DNA from 2 places in the Streptomyces sp. NPDC093071 genome. Region 2 is predicted to be linked to the other one. Evidence: predicted binding sites of a transcription regulator. Region 2 holds the regulator's gene; the other holds the start of a gene.
The links. Region 2 encodes HspR, which represses chaperone genes until heat shock. Its sites were predicted from a motif close to TTGAGNNNNNNNNNCTCAA; they were not measured.

Region 1 (8,445 bases), on a different contig from region 2:
CGAGCGGAGGAAGGAGAGCGCGATCCGCGCCGACTCCTTCATCACGTCGCCCAGCTGTCCGGTGAGGGTGAGCCCCGCGGCGCCGGTCTCCGGGTCGGCCAGGGAGGCCTCCACGAAGAGGACGTCGCCGCCCGCGCCGGTCACCGCGAGTCCGGTGGCGACGCCCGGCACGGCCGTCCGGCGCTCGGCCGGGTCCTGCGCCGACTCGGGCACATGGTGCGGGCGCCCGATCAGCTCCCGCAGGTCCTCCGGGCGGACCGTGAACGGCAGCGCGCGGTCGCCCAGTTCGTGCTGGGCCGCGACCTTCCGCAGCAGCCGGGAGATCGACCGCTCCAGGGTGCGGACGCCGGCCTCGCGGGTGTACTCGCCGGCCAGCTTCCGCAGCGACGCCTCCTCCAGGACGACCTCGCCGGGCTCCAGGCCCGCCCGCTCCAGCTGCCGGGGCAGCAGGTGGTCGCGGGCGATGACGACCTTCTCGTCCTCGGTGTAGCCGTCGAGCCGCACCAGTTCCATGCGGTCGAGGAGCGCCTCCGGGATGGACTCCAGGACGTTCGCGGTGGCCAGGAAGACCACGTCGGAGAGGTCGAGCTCGACCTCCAGGTAGTGGTCGCGGAAGGTGTGGTTCTGCGCCGGGTCGAGGACTTCGAGGAGCGCCGCCGCGGGGTCGCCGCGGAAGTCGGAGCCGACCTTGTCGATCTCGTCGAGCAGGACCACCGGGTTCATGGACCCGGCCTCCTTGATCGCGCGGACGATCCGGCCGGGCAGGGCGCCCACGTACGTGCGCCGGTGGCCGCGGATCTCCGCCTCGTCCCGGACGCCGCCGAGGGCGACCCGGACGAACTCGCGGCCCATCGCGTGGGCGACGGACTCGCCGAGGGAGGTCTTGCCGACGCCGGGCGGGCCGACGAGGGCGAGGACGGCTCCGCCCCGGCGCCCGCCGACCACGCCGAGACCGCGGTCGGCGCGCCGCTTGCGCACCGCCAGGTACTCGGTGATCCGCTCCTTCACGTCGTCCAGGCCGGCGTGCTCGGCGTCGAGCACCGCGCGGGCGCCCCGGATGTCGTACCGGTCCTCGGTCCGCTCGTTCCAGGGGAGTTCGAGGATCGTGTCGAGCCAGGTGCGGATCCAGGAGCCCTCGGGGGACTGGTCACTGGACCGCTCCAGCTTCTCGACCTCCTTGAGGGCGGCCTCCCGCACCTTCTCGGGCAGGTCGGCGGCCTCCACGCGGGCGCGGTAGTCGTCGGACTCGTCGCCCTCGGCCTCGCCGTTGAGGTCGCGGAGCTCCTTGCGGACGGCTTCGAGCTGGCGGCGGAGCAGGAACTCGCGCTGCTGCTTGTCGACGCCCTCCTGGACGTCCTTGGCGATGGTCTCGGCGACGTCCTGCTCGGCGAGGTGCTCGCGGAGCTGGGCGGTGGCCAGGCGCAGCCGGGCGACCGGGTCGGCGGTCTCCAGGAGCTCGATCCGCTGGGCGACGGTCAGGAAGGGCGAGTAGCCGGAGTTGTCGGCGAGGGCGCCGACGCCGTCGATCTGCTGGACGCGGTCGACGACCTGCCAGGCCCCGCGCTTCTTGAGCCAGGTGGTGGCCAGCGCCTTGTACTCCTTGACCAGCTCGGTCACGGAGCCGGGCAGCGGGTCGGGCAGGGTCTCCTCGACGGCGGTGCCCTCGACCCACAGGGCGGCGCCGGGGCCGGTCGTCCCGGCACCGATGCGGACGCGGCCGCGACCGCGCACGAGCGCGCCCGGGTCCCCGTCGGACAGGCGTCCCACCTGCTCGACGGTCCCGAGGACGCCGGTGGCGGCGTAGGTGCCGTCGACGCGGGGCACGAGCAGCACCCGCGGCTTTCCCCCGCCCGGCCGCGCGGCGGCCTGGGCGGCCTCGACGGCGGCCCGTACGTCGTTGTCGGACAGGTCCAGCGGCACCACCATTCCGGGCAGCACGACCTCGTCGTCGAGCGGCAGCACAGGCAGAGTGAGCGGCGCGGACGCCATGGACTCGGAAGCCATGATCTCCCCTTCGGCAGTCAAGTTGAGCTGTATGGACTCAATGCTTGTGAGCCCATCGATGTTCCCGGACACCTGTTCGCTCTGAGCGATCACTCTCGCGCGCCTCGCCGAACAGCAGATGTAATACCTCCATGGATATGCGAGCCATTACATCGGCGTGGGTGGAGGGCTGGACCGTCTCCCGGGGCACCCCGGCCGCCGTCGACCAGCCGTGGGGGTACCGGATCGACGTGGGGCTCCCCCGGCACGTCCTGCGGCACGTGCTGCCCGCGCCCGACGCGGTCACCGTCGGCGCGCTCTGCGGGCGGCTCACCGAGCCGTACAGCTGGCTCAAGGTGATGGCGGATGCCGAGGAGGTGGCGCCGTGGATCACCGAGGGGTGGACGATCCCCGACGATCCCGGCTTCATGATGGTCAAGGCGCTGGACCCCGGCGCCCGCCCCGCGCCGCCCGAGGGGTACGCCCGGAACGTCGAGGTCCGGGACGGCGTCGTCCGGGTCCGGATCCTCGCCCCGGACGGCACCCTCGCCGCCCGGGGGCAGATCGCCCCGACCGGCGCCACCGCCGTCGCCGACCAGATCGAGACGGACCCGGCGCACCGGCGCCGGGGCCTCGGCGCGAACGTCATGCTCACCCTGGAGGCCGCCGCCGCCCGGGCCGGCGCCACGACCGGGGTCCTCTCCGCGACCACGGACGGCCGAGGGCTCTACGGCGCGCTGGGCTGGGAGTACCGGGGGCCGCTGACCGGGATCGTACGGGGGGAGGTCTGAGCCCCGGACGCTCCGGACGGCGGCGGAATCCCGTCGTCCGGCTGCGGGGAGGCGCCCCGCCGGGCATCCTCCTCCCATGAGTCCCACGAGACGAGGCGTACGGGGAAGACGATGCGGGGCCATGCTGCTCGCGGCGGTCCTGGCGGGCGGCGCGGCCGGCTGCGGCTCGGGCTCCGGGGCTCCCCCGGCACCCGGTGCGCCCGGGACCACGGCCGTGCCGAGCACGTCGGGCCCGAGCACGACCGGGCCGAACCCTCCCGGCACCACGACCAGCCCCGGCACCCCCGGCACCACGACCGGGCCGAGCGCCCCGAGGGACGACCCCCGGCCGGGTCAGGTCCTCGTCCGGGTGACCGTCACCGGCGGTTTCGCCGGGGTCCGGAACCGGCTCGTCGTCCACCGGGACGGGGCGTGGACGGTCATCTCCGGCGACAAGCCGCCCCGGACCGGCCGACAGACCCCCGCCGAGACCGCCGAGCTGCGCGCGGCCCTGGAGGACCCCGCCTTCGCCCTCGTACCGGCGCGGCCGACCGGACGGCCGATCGCCGACGGCTTCCAGTACGAGGTGGCCTACCGCCACCGCGTGGTCGTCGCGGGCGACGGCGAGCGCCCGCCCGCGCTCCAGCGCGTCTTCGACGCCCTCCCGGAGGGCGGACCGCCGACGAGCCCCTGAGGCCGCCGGGGCCCGCCCGCGACAGAGAGGGCGTGCGACTGTCGCGCCCCGCAGGTGCGCGTGACGGCCCTGGACGCGAAGCCGCCGCCGGAGGTGTCGGCGGCCCTCGCCCCGCCGAACGCACGCCTGAAGGGGTTGCCCGGCGCCCCCGTTCGCCAGGTGGCCGGGCAGCGTTCCCATCTGACCCGCCATCCGGCGGCGGACCCCTGCGACCCGGACGAGGTGCCCGTCCGGTGAGGCCCCTCTCCCCCCTTCTCCTCTGCTCCCGTTCCCGTGGCCTGCCCGGCGCGTTCGCCGTTCTCGTCGGTACGACGGCGGTCGCCGCACGGGCCGCCCGATGGCTGGAAACCGCCCCCGGTTACGACCCCTCGGACCGGCTCTCGGTCGTCGTCCTCGGCCCGGCGGGCGCGGCGTGGACGGCGGCGGCGACCGTCTTCGCCGCGGGCACCGCCCTGTACGCGCGGCGGGGCGTCCGGCGTGGGGCCCGGGGGCGGTGAAGGTCCGGCGCGGGCCCGGTCGGGGGTGGGGCGGGGGTGGGAGGGGCGTGGGCGGGGGGTGTCGGGAGGGGCCTCCCGGGCGGGGGCCCGGGGCACGAACGCCCGGTCCCGTAACGCGTTTGTGGTCGTCGCCGTCGCCCGGCGAGGATGGCGGGAACCATCCGACGAGACGACGAGAGCGGAGCGACCGACGATGTCAGGACCCGTGACCCTCGACCGGCGCGAAGGACCCCACGGAGAGGTCGTCCTGCGCCGCCGCGACGAGCACTACGAGATCATCGCCAACGGCACCTTCCTGATGGACACCTCCGACGGGCGTTCCGAACGGCTCCTGATCGACGCGGCCCTCGCCGCGCTCCCCGGGGAGCGCCGGGCCGGCGCCTCCGTGCTCGTCGGCGGGCTCGGCGTCGGCTTCTCCCTCGCCCACGCCGCCGCCGACTCCCGCTGGGGCCGGATCGTGGTCGCCGAGCGCGAGGAGGCGATCATCGACTGGCACCGGCGGGGGCCGCTCGCCGCGATCTCCGGGGCCGCGCTCGCCGACCCCCGGACCGTGATCCTGCACACGGACCTGGTGGAGCACGTCCACACCTCCACCGACACCTACGACGCCCTCTGCCTGGACATCGACAACGGCCCCGACTGGACGGTCACCGAGGACAACGAATCCCTTTACTCCGCCGAGGGGTTGGCGGCCTGCGCGGCCCGGCTGAACCCCGGCGGGATCCTCGCCGTGTGGTCCGCGCGGCCCTCCGGGGATTTCGAAGCAACCTTGCGGAATGCCGGATTCAGCGGGGTACGGACGGAAGAGGTGCCCGTTGCCCGGGGCGTCCCGGACGCGGTCCACCTCGCCGTACGTCCCGGCTGACTCCTGGATAGCCGGGACACCACCGGTACCTCTAGGCTGCTGCACCGACATCGGCGACGCGAGGCGGGGCAATGGAGCAGACACACACCACTCACCACGGTGCGGCGGCCACTCCGGGGGCCCAGCGGCGCGTCCTGGTGGTCGAGGACGACGCCACGATCGTGGAGGCGATCTCCGCCCGCCTGCGCGCCGAGGGCTTCCTCGTGCAGACCGCGACCGACGGTCCCGCCGCCGTCGACGCGGCCGAGGCCTGGCAGCCCGACCTGATGGTCCTGGACATCATGCTGCCCGGTTTCGACGGCCTGGAGGTGTGCCGCAGGGTCCAGGCCCAGCGGCCCGTCCCGGTCCTCATGCTGACCGCCCGCGACGACGAGACCGACATGCTGGTCGGACTCGGCGTCGGCGCGGACGACTACATGACGAAGCCGTTCTCGATGCGCGAGCTGGCCGCCCGGGTGCACGTGCTGCTCCGCCGGGTCGAGCGGGCCGCCCTCGCGGCGGTCACCCCGCGCAGCGGCATCCTGCGCCTGGGCGAACTGGAGATCGACCACGCCCAGCGGCGGGTCCGGGTCCGCACCGAGGACGTGCACCTGACCCCGACCGAGTTCGACCTCCTCGTCTGTCTGGCGAGCACCCCCCGCGCGGTCCTCTCCCGCGAGCAGCTGCTCGCCGAGGTGTGGGACTGGGCGGACGCCTCGGGCACCCGGACCGTGGACAGCCACATCAAGGCGCTGCGCCGGAAGATCGGGGCCGAGCGGATCCGCACGGTCCACGGCGTCGGCTACGCGCTGGAGACCCCGGCGCCATGAGCCCCCGCAGGCCCGGCGGGCCGGAGGAAGCGAAGCGGCCGGAGGAGCGGGGCGGAGCCGGCGGGCCGGGAGCGGCGGACGGGGCGAGCGGGGCGAACGGGCCCGGGAGATCCGGCGGGCCGGGCGTGACGAGCGGGCCGGGCATGACGAGCGGACCGGGCGCGGTCGACGGGCCCGGCGGGCCCCGGGGCGGGCGGCGGCGGCGCCACCGGATCGTGATCTCCATCAAGACCAAGCTCGGCGCGCTCGTCGTCGGGGCGGTCCTGCTGACCTCCTGCCTCGCCCTGGTGGCGATCCGCACGTCCACCGAGTTCCGGTACATCACGATCTTCGCGATGATCGCGACCCTGCTCATCACCCAGTTCGTCGCGCAGTCCCTGACCGCGCCGCTGGACGAGATGACCACGGTGGCCGGGACGATCTCGCGCGGCGACTTCAGCCGCCGGGTGCGGGGCGCGGACCGGCGGGACGAGCTGGGCGACCTCGCGTCCACGATCAACCGCATGGCGGACGACCTGGAGGCCGTGGACCGGCACCGCAAGGAGCTGGTGGCCAACGTCTCGCACGAGCTGCGGACCCCGATCGCCGCGCTGCGGGCCGTCCTGGAGAACGTCGTGGACGGGGTCTCCGAGGCCGATCCCGAGACGATGCGGTCGGCCCTGAAGCAGACCGAGCGGCTGGGACGGCTGGTGGAGACGCTCCTCGACCTGTCACGCCTTGACAACGGTGTCGTGGCCCTGCGGGGAAGCCGTTTCGAGGTCTGGCCGTATCTGTCGGGGGTGCTGCGGGAGGCGAACCTCGCCGCGTCCCAGCGCGGCCTGTCGTCCACCTCGGGCCTGCACAACCGCACGGACGTGCACCTGCACCTGGACGTGTCGCCGCCCGAGCTGGCCGCCCACGCGGACACGGAGCGGCTGCACCAGGTGATGGCGAACCTGATCGACAACGCGGTGAAGCACTCACCGCCGCACGGCCGGGTCACCGTGCGGGCCCGGCGCGGCCCGTATCCGGACTCCCTGGAGCTGGAGGTCGAGGACGAGGGCCCCGGCATCCCGGAGTCCGAGCGGCACAAGGTCTTCCAGCGGTTCAACCGGGGCTCGGCCTCGCGCCGGCAGGGCCCCGGCAGCGACGGCGGGACGGGCCTCGGGCTCGCGATCGCCCGCTGGGCGGTCGATCTGCACGGCGGCGAGATCGGCGTGGCCGAATCATCACGCGGGTGCCGCATCAGAGTCACTCTTCCGGGCAGTCGTCCACCGACGGATTGACGTAGGGTTCGAACCGGAAGAACACGTTCTGCGTGTACGGGGGTGAGACCTCCGCGCACGTGAACGGGGTGCGATCAGGGGTGCGGCCGAAGGGGGCCGTACCGATGCTTTTCCGTACCCTCACACCAGCGGAACCACGCTTGTTTCCCGCCATTCACGGCTCCGAAACACCCCGTCAAGTGTGACTTGCGCGACGTTGGAGTGCCCGGCCTGCACCTCCCGGCCGGACAGGCGTAGCCTTTATTTCCGCTGTCCATCACCTTGTGAAGCGGAAGAGGGCGGTTGCCGCCGTGTCGTCTCAGTCCCCCAGTACCCCGAGCTCCCCGACCGACCAAGACGGGCAGGGCCAGAACCCTGCGACCGCCTTCGGTGCCAATGAGTGGCTCGTCGACGAGATCTACCAGCAGTACCTCCAGGACCCGAATTCGGTCGATCGTGCCTGGTGGGACTTCTTCGCCGACTACAAGCCCGGGACGTCGGAGACCCCGGCCGCCCCGGCGCCCACCCAGAGCACGCCGAGCGCCCCCGCCGCGCCGCAGACGGGCCCCGCACAGGCCGCGCCTGCCGCTCCGGCCTCCGTGCCCGCCCCTGCTCCGGCTCCCGCCGCCCAGAAGCCGGCCGCGGCTCCCGCCGCCCCGGCCGCGGTGAAGGCGGCCCCCGCGGCCGCCAAGCCGGCCGCCGCCCAGGCCGCTCCGGCCGCCGCGAAGCCCGCCGCCAAGGCCGCCCCGGCGACCGAGGCCCCGGCCGGTCCCGAGCTGATCACGCTGCGCGGCCCCGCCGCCGCGGTCGCGAAGAACATGAACGCCTCCCTGGAGGTGCCGACGGCCACGTCCGTCCGCGCCGTCCCGGTGAAGCTGCTCTTCGACAACCGGATCGTGATCAACAACCACCTGAAGCGCGCCCGGGGCGGGAAGATCTCCTTCACGCACCTCATCGGCTACGCGATGGTGCAGGCGATCAAGGCCATGCCGTCCATGAACAACTCCTTCGCGGAGAAGGACGGCAAGCCGACCCTGGTCAAGCCGGAGCACGTGAACTTCGGCCTCGCGATCGACCTGGTGAAGCCCAACGGCGACCGCCAGCTCGTCGTCGCGGGCATCAAGAAGGCCGAGACGCTCAACTTCTTCGAGTTCTGGCAGGCGTACGAGGACATCGTCAAGCGCGCCCGCGTGGGCAAGCTGACGATGGAGGACTTCTCCGGCGTCACCGTCTCCCTGACCAACCCCGGCGGCCTCGGCACGGTCCACTCCGTGCCGCGTCTGATGCCCGGACAGTCGGTCATCATGGGCGTCGGCTCGATGGACTACCCGGCCGAGTTCCAGGGCACCTCCCAGGACACCCTGAACAAGCTGGGCATCTCCAAGGTCATGACCCTGACCTCGACGTACGACCACCGCGTGATCCAGGGCGCCGCCTCCGGCGAGTTCCTGCGGATCGTCGCGAACCTCCTCCTCGGCGAGGAGGGCTTCTACGACGAGATCTTCAAGGCCCTGCGCATCCCCTACGAGCCGGTCCGCTGGCTCCGCGACATCGACGCCTCCCACGACGACGACGTCACCAAG
Region 2 (8,445 bases):
ATCCCGACCAAGCGGTCCGAGATCTTCACGACGGCCGAGGACAACCAGCCGTCCGTGCAGATCCAGGTCTACCAGGGCGAGCGCGAGATCGCGGCGTACAACAAGAAGCTCGGCATGTTCGAGCTGACCGGCCTCCCGCCGGCCCCGCGCGGCGTCCCGCAGATCGAGGTCGCCTTCGACATCGACGCCAACGGCATCATGCACGTGACCGCGAAGGACCTGGGCACGGGCAAGGAGCAGAAGATGACCGTCACCGGCGGCTCCTCGCTGCCGAAGGACGAGGTCGACCGGATGCGCCAGGAGGCCGAGCAGTACGCGGACGAGGACCACCGCCGCCGCGAGGCCGCCGAGTCCCGCAACCAGGGCGAGCAGCTCGTCTACCAGACCGAGAAGTTCCTCAAGGACAACGAGGACAAGGTCCCCGGCGACGTCAAGACCGAGGTCGAGGCCGCTCTCGCCGAGCTGAAGGAGAAGCTCAAGGGCGAGGACACCGCCGAGATCCGCACCGCCACCGAGAAGGTCGCGGCCGTCTCGCAGAAGCTCGGCCAGGCGCTGTACGCCGACGCCCAGGGCGCTCAGGCGGCCGGCGGCGACGCCGGTGCCGGCCAGGCGAAGGCCGACGACGACGTCGTCGACGCCGAGATCGTGGACGACGAGCCCAAGAAGGGTGGCCAGGCGTGACCGAGGAGACCCCGGGCTTCGAGGAGAAGCCCGACGTCCCCTCCGGCGCCACCCCTGACGACGCCGCCGAGGCCGTCGAGAACTCCGCCCAGGAGGACGCGACGGCCCCGGCCGGGGACGCAAGCAGCCAGAAGCCGGCCGGTGACGCGGGCCTCACGGCCCAGCTGGACCAGGTGCGCTCCGCGCTCGACGAGCGCACGGCGGACCTCCAGCGGCTCCAGGCCGAGTACCAGAACTACCGCCGCCGCGTGGAGCGGGACCGGGTCACGGTCAAGGAGATCGCCGTCGCGAGCCTCCTGTCCGAGCTCCTTCCCGTGCTCGACGACGTCGGCCGGGCCCGGGACCACGGCGAGCTCGTGGGCGGGTTCAAGTCGGTGGCCGAATCGCTGGAGACCGTCGTCGCCAAGATGGGTCTGCAGCAGTTCGGCAAGGAGGGCGAGCCCTTCGACCCGACGATCCACGAGGCCCTGATGCACTCGTACGCGCCGGACGTCACCGAGACGACCTGCGTGGCGATCCTGCAGCCCGGGTATCGGATCGGCGAGCGGACCATCCGGCCCGCGCGCGTGGCCGTCGCCGAGCCCCAGCCGGGCGCGGCTCCGGCCAAGGACGAGAAGAAGTCGGCCGACGAGGAGAGCGGTGCCCCCGACGAGGGGTGACGCAACGATCGTCCGGAAGGAGGGACGTCGATGAGCACGAAGGACTTCGTCGAGAAGGACTACTACAAGGTCCTCGGCGTCCCCAAGGACGCCACCGAGGCCGAGATCAAGAAGGCGTACCGGAAGCTCGCCCGCGAGAACCATCCGGACGCCAACAAGGGCGACACCAAGGCCGAGGAGCGCTTCAAGGAGATCTCCGAGGCGAACGACGTCCTCGGTGACCCCAAGCGGCGCAAGGAGTACGACGACGCCCGCGCACTCTTCGGGAACGGCGGCCTCCGGGCCGGCGGTCCCGGGGGCGGCGGCTCGTTCAACTTCGACCTGGGCGACCTCTTCGGAGGCGCCCAGGGCGGGGCCGGCGGATTCGGCGGCGGTGGCGGCGGCATCGGGGACGTCTTCGGCGGCCTCTTCAACCGCGGCGGGGGCGGCGCCCGCACCCAGCCGCGGCGCGGCCAGGACATCGAGTCCGAGGTGACCCTCAGCTTCACCGAGGCCATCGAGGGCGCGACCGTACCGCTGCGGATGTCCAGCCAGCAGCCGTGCACGGCGTGTTCGGGCACCGGCGACAAGAACGGCACGCCCCGGGTGTGCCCGACCTGCGTCGGCACCGGGCAGGTCTCGCGCGGCAGCGGCGGCGGCTTCTCGCTCACCGACCCCTGCGTGGACTGCAAGGGGCGCGGCCTCATCGCCGAGACCCCCTGCGACGTCTGCAAGGGCAGCGGCCGGGCCAAGTCCTCCCGCACCATGCAGGTCCGCATCCCGGCCGGGGTGAGCGACCACCAGAAGATCCGGCTGCGCGGCAAGGGCGCGCCGGGCGAGCGCGGCGGGCCCAACGGCGACCTGTACGTCGTCGTGCACGTCGACGCCCACCCGGTCTTCGGCCGCAAGGACGACAACCTCACCGTCACGGTGCCGGTCTCCTTCACGGAGGCGGCGCTCGGCGGCGAGGTCAAGGTGCCGACCCTCGGCGGCCCCGCGGTCACCCTCAAGCTGCCCGCGGGCACGCCGAACGGCCGGACCATGCGCGCCCGGGGCAAGGGCGCGGTCCGCAAGGACGGCACGCGCGGCGACCTGCTCGTCACGGTCGAGGTCGCCGTGCCGAAGGAGCTCGACGACAAGGCACGCGAGGCCCTGGAGACCTATCGCGAGGCGACGGTCTCCGAGGACCCGCGGGCCGAGCTGTTCCAGGCCGCGAAGGGAGCGTGACCCGGTGGAAGGGCGCCGACGCAATCCGTACGAACTGACCGACGAGTCGCCGGTGTACGTCATCTCGGTGGCGGCCCAGCTCTCCGGTCTGCATCCCCAGACCCTCCGCCAGTACGACCGGCTCGGTCTGGTCTCCCCGGACCGCACGGCGGGCCGGGGGCGGCGCTACTCGGCCCGTGACATCGAACTGCTCCGCCAGGTGCAGCAGTTGTCGCAGGACGAGGGCATCAACCTGGCCGGGATCAAGCGCATCATCGAACTGGAGAACCAGGTCGCTGCGCTCCAGAGCCGGATCGCCGAGCTGTCGGCGGCCGTGGACGGCGCGGCGGCGGCGATGCGGCAGCGCGAGGCCCAGGTGCACGCCTCGTACCGGCGCGACCTCGTGCCGTACCAGGACGTGCAGCAGGCGAGCGCGCTGGTGGTCTGGCGCCCCAAGCGCGGCGAGTAGCCCCGCACTTCTCACGCGTGAGGCCCCCTCCACTCCGGTGGCGGGGGCCTCGCGCGCGTCTTCGGAGGATCAGGGGATCAGCTCGGCCACGATGTCGCCGAGCGTCTCCCACCAGGGGGCGGCCCCGGTGCCGAAGGCGGCGGCGAGGGCGGTGCCGACGGCGACGTCGAGCGGTTCGGGGGCGCGGTCCGGCAGCCACTCGGGGTCCACCCGCCCGTCCCCGCTGGAGATCAGCGTGCCGAGCCGCCGCCCGTCCCGGGTGAGCCGGCTCTCCGCGTACGAGCAGGGGACGAGCCGGTGGCGGACCCCGCCGACGACGGCGTCCACCCGGTAGGAGCGGCGCAGCAGCCGTCCCCGGGCGGGGCGGAGGACGGCCGGGGCGCCGTCCACGGTGAGCGCGAGGAGGGCGGCCTTGCGGGTGCCGATCGGCACGTGGTCCGCGGGTGCGGTCCCCGGGGCCCGTACGAGCTCCACGACGGGCAGTCCGGGTCCGGAGACCCGCAGGGTCCCGGCGGGGCCGTCGAGGTCGATCCGCACGTCCCCGTCCATCGATGTGTCCACGGTGGTCAGTCGTCCTGTTCGAGAATGCCCGACTGGGCGATCAGATAGCCGAGTTGGGCCCGGCTGCCGCTGCCGAGGGTGGCGGCGAGCTTGGCAATGTGGGCCCGGCAGGTGCGCACGTTCATCCCGAGCCGGCGGGCGATGGCCTCGTCCACGTACCCCTCGACGAGGAGCCGGGCGATGGAGCGCTGGACGCCGCCGATCCCGTCGGTCTTGATGTCGTACGGGATCTCCTCCCGGATCGGCACCGCCAGGCGCCAGAACTGGTCGAAGACGCCGCCGAGGTAGGCGACCAGGCCGGGGTGGCGCAGCTCCAGGGCGATCTGCCGGTCGCTGCGGGCCGGGATCAGGGCGACCTCGCGGTCCACGATGATCAGCCGGTCGATGATCTCTTCGAGGGTGCGGACCTGGACCTCGGGGCCGACGTGTTCCAGGTAGGTCAGGGTGAGTTCGGTGTGGCGCGCGGTGTGCTGGTAGAGGGTGCGCATGTTGATGCCGCGGCCCAGGAGCGGCGAGACGCGGTGCAGGGCCTCGGTCAGGGCCTGGGCCGGGCGGCCGCCGCCGGGCTGGACGGTGAGCAGTTCGCTGCGGCAGTTGGCGACGATCCGGTCGAGGCTCGCGTTGATGCGGTCGATGCCCTCGAGCACGGTGATGGCGTGTGTGGTCGGTGAGTCGTGGGCGCCGATGGCCATGAAAGGCTCGAAAGCGTCGGACAGGGCGACCGTGCGCCGGCGGCGGTCGAGGATTTCGCGCTCGATCGGCTGGAGCAGCTGGGCGAGCGCGGCGGAGGGCGGAACCGGACGGAGCCACCGGGCGTCGTCGGGATCGGGGTGGAGCAGGGACAGGTCCAGGAGGCAGGGCGCCTCGACCGTCTCTGACCGGGGTATTCGCCCCGTCCGCAGTGCGGACGCGTACAGCTCGGATCCTGCCGCGCAGAGTTCCGTATGCGAATGAGGGTGACCTGTCTCGTCCGCTTGTTTCCCCATATGTACACCCCCAGGCTCCTGCATCTCAGGAACATGATGCATGGGTTTGGTGGTGCGAGCGGAGAGAGTAAGCCATCGTCTTACTCGCGGGGGTTGGAAAAAGACGTTGCCTTCAAGTGAGGTTGCTCGGTGATGATGAAGAAGCTCATAAGTGCGGTGGCCGGAGTCGCCTTCATCGCGGCTGTCGCAGTGGGGGCCGTGGGCGTGACCCTGGACCCCGGCTGGCACGCGGAGCCGGCCACGGTGCGGGCCGCTGTGAACGACCCGGGCTGGCACCTGGCCTCCCCCAACGACCCCGGTTGGCACGTGGCCCCGGCCGGCGACCCCGGCTGGCACGCGGAGCCCGCCACCGTGGTGCGGGCCCTGGCGAGCGACCCGGGCTGGCACGTCGCCCCCGCCGCCGACCCCGGCTGGAGTTAAGCGGGATCATGAACGTTCCCGATGACCCCAGGTTCCGGCGGGAGATGGCCTCGGCCTACCGATCCGGATGGCACTTCGTCGACCTCGCCACGGCCATCCCCCACCGTGGTGACTCGCTGAAGGTCACGCTCTTCGGAGAGCCGATCGTCGTCGCGCGGGAGCAGGACGAGGACGTCCGCGCCTACCGGTGTCTGCGCCGCCCGCGCGGTGCCCCGCAGCCCATCCGCTGTGCCATCCGGTACGGCATGATCTTCGTCAACCTCGACCAGCGGGACCACCAGCTGATCGAACCCGAGACCATCACCGCCACCCCCCGCAGTGCCTGAGCGATCCCCCCGTCGTTGTAGGTCGCCCAGGTACTTCCCCCACACAGCGGCGCCATCGCGGACCTGAAACGCGATGGCGCCGCTGTGCTGCGCCCGTGTTCTGCTCCGGGCCCGCGTCCGTGCTGCGCCCGTGTCTCCGCCGGGCGCCCGCCGCCCCTCAGGCGCGGCCCATCGCCCGGGTGAGGGCGATCTCGATCACGACCCGGTCCGGGTTCGGGGCCGGCGTGCGGCCGTAGCGCTCCGCGTAGCGGGCGACGGCGTCCCCGACGACCTCCGGCTCCGTACGGATCCGGGCGACGCCCTCCAGGGTGGCCCAGCGCCCCTTGTCGACCTGGCAGACCGCGACCCGCGCGCCGTCCGCGCCCGCCGCCAGGACGTTGGCGACCTTCCGGCTGTTCCTGTTGGTGATCACGCGCGCGTACCCGCCCTCGGGGTCGTACGTGACGCCGACCGCGACCACGTGCGGGGTGCCGTCCGGGCGCGGGGTGGTCAGGGTGCACATGTGGTACTCGCGCCAGAAGCCGAGGTACGAGTCGGTGGGGTTCCTGGGATCCGTTGCCATGCCCGGAAACTACCCGGGGAGGACCCCCTCCGTTGACTTGAGCGGTATCGACTCAACTTTGTGTACTCTTGAGGAGTCACAGAAGTCATGCAGCGGATCCGGGCGGATCCGCGAGGCACCCGCACGCCGAGGAGGAGCACCGCACATGGACGCCGAACTGACCAACAGGAGCCGGGACGCGATCAACGCGGCCACCAGCCGCGCCGTGTCCGAGGGACACCCGGACCTGACCCCGGCCCATCTGCTGCTCGCCCTCCTCGCCGGCCAGGACAACGAGAACATCACCGACCTGCTCGCCGCCGTCGAGGCCGACCAGGCGGCCGTGCGCGCCGAGACCGAGCGGCTCCTCGCCGCCCAGCCGAGCGTCGCCGGCTCCACGGTCGCGCCCCCGCAGCCCAACCGCGAGCTGCTCGCGGTCATCGCGGACGCCGCGAAGCGGGCCAAGGAGCTCGGGGACGAGTTCCTGTCCACCGAGCACCTCCTCATCGGCACCGCCGCCAAGGGCGGCCGGGCCGGTGAGATCCTCGACCGGCAGGGCGCGAGCGCGAAGAGGCTCCTTGACGCCTTCGAGACGAGCAGGGGAGGACGCCGGGTGACCACACCCGACCCGGAAGGGCAGTACAAGGCGCTGGAGAAGTTCGGCACGGACTTCACCGCCGCCGCGCGCGAGGGCAGGCTGGACCCGGTCATCGGCCGCGACCACGAGATCCGGCGCGTGGTCCAGGTGCTCTCCCGCCGCACCAAGAACAACCCGGTCCTCATCGGCGAGCCCGGCGTCGGCAAGACCGCCGTCGTCGAGGGCCTCGCCCAGCGGATCGTGAAGGGCGACGTCCCCGAGTCCCTGAAGAACAAGCGGCTCGTCTCGCTCGACCTCGGCGCGATGGTCGCCGGCGCGAAGTACCGCGGCGAGTTCGAGGAGCGCCTGAAGACCGTCCTCTCCGAGATCAAGGAGAGCGACGGCCAGATCATCACCTTCATCGACGAGCTGCACACGGTCGTCGGCGCGGGCGCCGGCGGCGACTCCGCCATGGACGCGGGCAACATGCTCAAGCCGATGCTGGCCCGCGGCGAGCTGCGCATGGTCGGCGCGACCACCCTGGACGAGTACCGCGAGCGGATCGAGAAGGACCCCGCCCTGGAGCGCCGCTTCCAGCAGGTCCTGGTCGCCGAGCCCACCGTCGAGGACACCATCGCGATCCTGCGCGGGCTCAAGGGCCGCTACGAGGCCCACCACAAGGTGCAGATCAACGACTCCGCCCTGGTGGCCGCCGCGACCCTCTCCGACCGGTACATCACCTCCCGCTTCCTGCCCGACAAGGCCATCGACCTGGTCGACGAGGCCGCCTCCCGGCTCCGTATGGAGATCGACTCGTCCCCGGTCGAGATCGACGAGCTCCAGCGCTCCGTGGACCGGCTCCGCATGGAGGAGCTGGCCCTGAAGAACGAGACCGACGAGGGCAGCAAGCAGCGCCTGGAGAAGCTGCGGCGCGACCTCGCGGACCGCGAGGAGGAGCTGCGCGGCCTCACCGCCCGCTGGGAGAAGGAGAAGCAGTCCCTCAACCGGGTCGGCGAGCTGAAGGAGCGCCTGGACGAGGCCCGCGGCCGCGCCGAGCGCGCCCAGCGCGACGGCGACTTCGACACCGCCTCCAAGCTGCTCTACGGGGAGATCCCGGCCCTGGAGCGGGAGCTGGAGGAGGCCTCCGAGGCCGAGGCCCGGCAGGAGACCTCGAAGGACACGATGGTCAAGGAGGAGGTCGGCCCCGACGACATCGCGGACGTGGTCGGCTCCTGGACCGGCATCCCCGCCGGCCGCCTCCTGGAGGGCGAGACGCAGAAGCTGCTCCGCATGGAGGACGAGCTCGGCAAGCGGCTCATCGGCCAGTCCGAGGCCGTGCGGGCCGTCTCCGACGCGGTGCGCCGCACCCGCGCCGGGATCGCCGACCCCGACCGGCCCACCGGCTCCTTCCTCTTCCTCGGCCCGACCGGCGTCGGCAAGACCGAGCTGGCGAAGGCGCTCGCGGACTTCCTCTTCGACGACGAGCGGGCCATGATCCGCATCGACATGTCGGAGTACGGCGAGAAGCACTCCGTCGCCCGGCTCGTCGGGGCGCCCCCCGGCTACGTCGGCTACGAGGAGGGCGGCCAGCTCACGGAGGCGGTCCGCCGCCGCCCGTACAGCGTGGTCCTGCTCGACGAGGTCGAGAAGGCGCACCCGGAGGTCTTCGACGTCCTGCTCCAGGTCCTGGACGACGGACGGCTGACCGACGGGCAGGGCCGGACGGTGGACTTCCGCAACACCATCCTGATCCTGACCTCGAACCTGGGCAGCCAGTACCTGGTCGAGCCGACGACCTCGGAGGAGGTCAAGAAGCAGCAGGTCCTGGAGGTCGTGCGGGCCAGCTTCAAGCCGGAGTTCCTCAACCGGCTGGACGACCTGGTCGTCTTCTCGGCCCTCGACCGGGCCGAGCTGGGCCGGATCGCCCGGCTCCAGATCGACCGGCTCGCCCGGCGGCTCGCCGAGCGGCGCCTCACCCTGGACGTCACCCCGGAGGCCCTGGAGTGGCTGGCCGAGGAGGGCAACGACCCCGCGTACGGC

Region 1: the regulator HspR is predicted to act here: its motif matches at 2,027-2,045, upstream of lon (endopeptidase La).

Annotation. Positions count from the first base shown of each region.
Region 1 covers NZ_JBIVPH010000009.1:39,195-47,639, forward strand. The annotation lists gene lon (endopeptidase La) at 1-2,004, opposite strand, end outside; gene ACIQD7_RS27125 (GNAT family N-acetyltransferase) at 2,136-2,774, shown strand; gene ACIQD7_RS27130 (hypothetical protein) at 2,851-3,447, shown strand; gene ACIQD7_RS27135 (hypothetical protein) at 3,508-3,684, shown strand; gene ACIQD7_RS27140 (hypothetical protein) at 3,681-3,944, shown strand; gene ACIQD7_RS27145 (spermidine synthase) at 4,138-4,809, shown strand; gene ACIQD7_RS27150 (response regulator transcription factor) at 4,881-5,618, shown strand; gene ACIQD7_RS27155 (ATP-binding protein) at 5,762-6,883, shown strand; gene ACIQD7_RS27160 (multifunctional oxoglutarate decarboxylase/oxoglutarate dehydrogenase thiamine pyrophosphate-binding subunit/dihydrolipoyllysine-residue succinyltransferase subunit) at 7,174-8,445, shown strand, end outside.
Region 2 covers NZ_JBIVPH010000010.1:232,691-241,135, reverse strand. The annotation lists gene dnaK (molecular chaperone DnaK) at 1-681, shown strand, start outside; gene grpE (nucleotide exchange factor GrpE) at 678-1,340, shown strand; gene dnaJ (molecular chaperone DnaJ) at 1,371-2,546, shown strand; gene ACIQD7_RS29210 (heat shock protein transcriptional repressor HspR) at 2,551-2,994, shown strand; gene ACIQD7_RS29205 (hypothetical protein) at 3,064-3,555, opposite strand; gene ACIQD7_RS29200 (helix-turn-helix transcriptional regulator) at 3,561-4,541, opposite strand; gene ACIQD7_RS29195 (hypothetical protein) at 4,674-4,961, shown strand; gene ACIQD7_RS29190 ((2Fe-2S)-binding protein) at 4,970-5,287, shown strand; gene ACIQD7_RS29185 (pyridoxamine 5'-phosphate oxidase family protein) at 5,445-5,849, opposite strand; gene clpB (ATP-dependent chaperone ClpB) at 5,995-8,445, shown strand, end outside.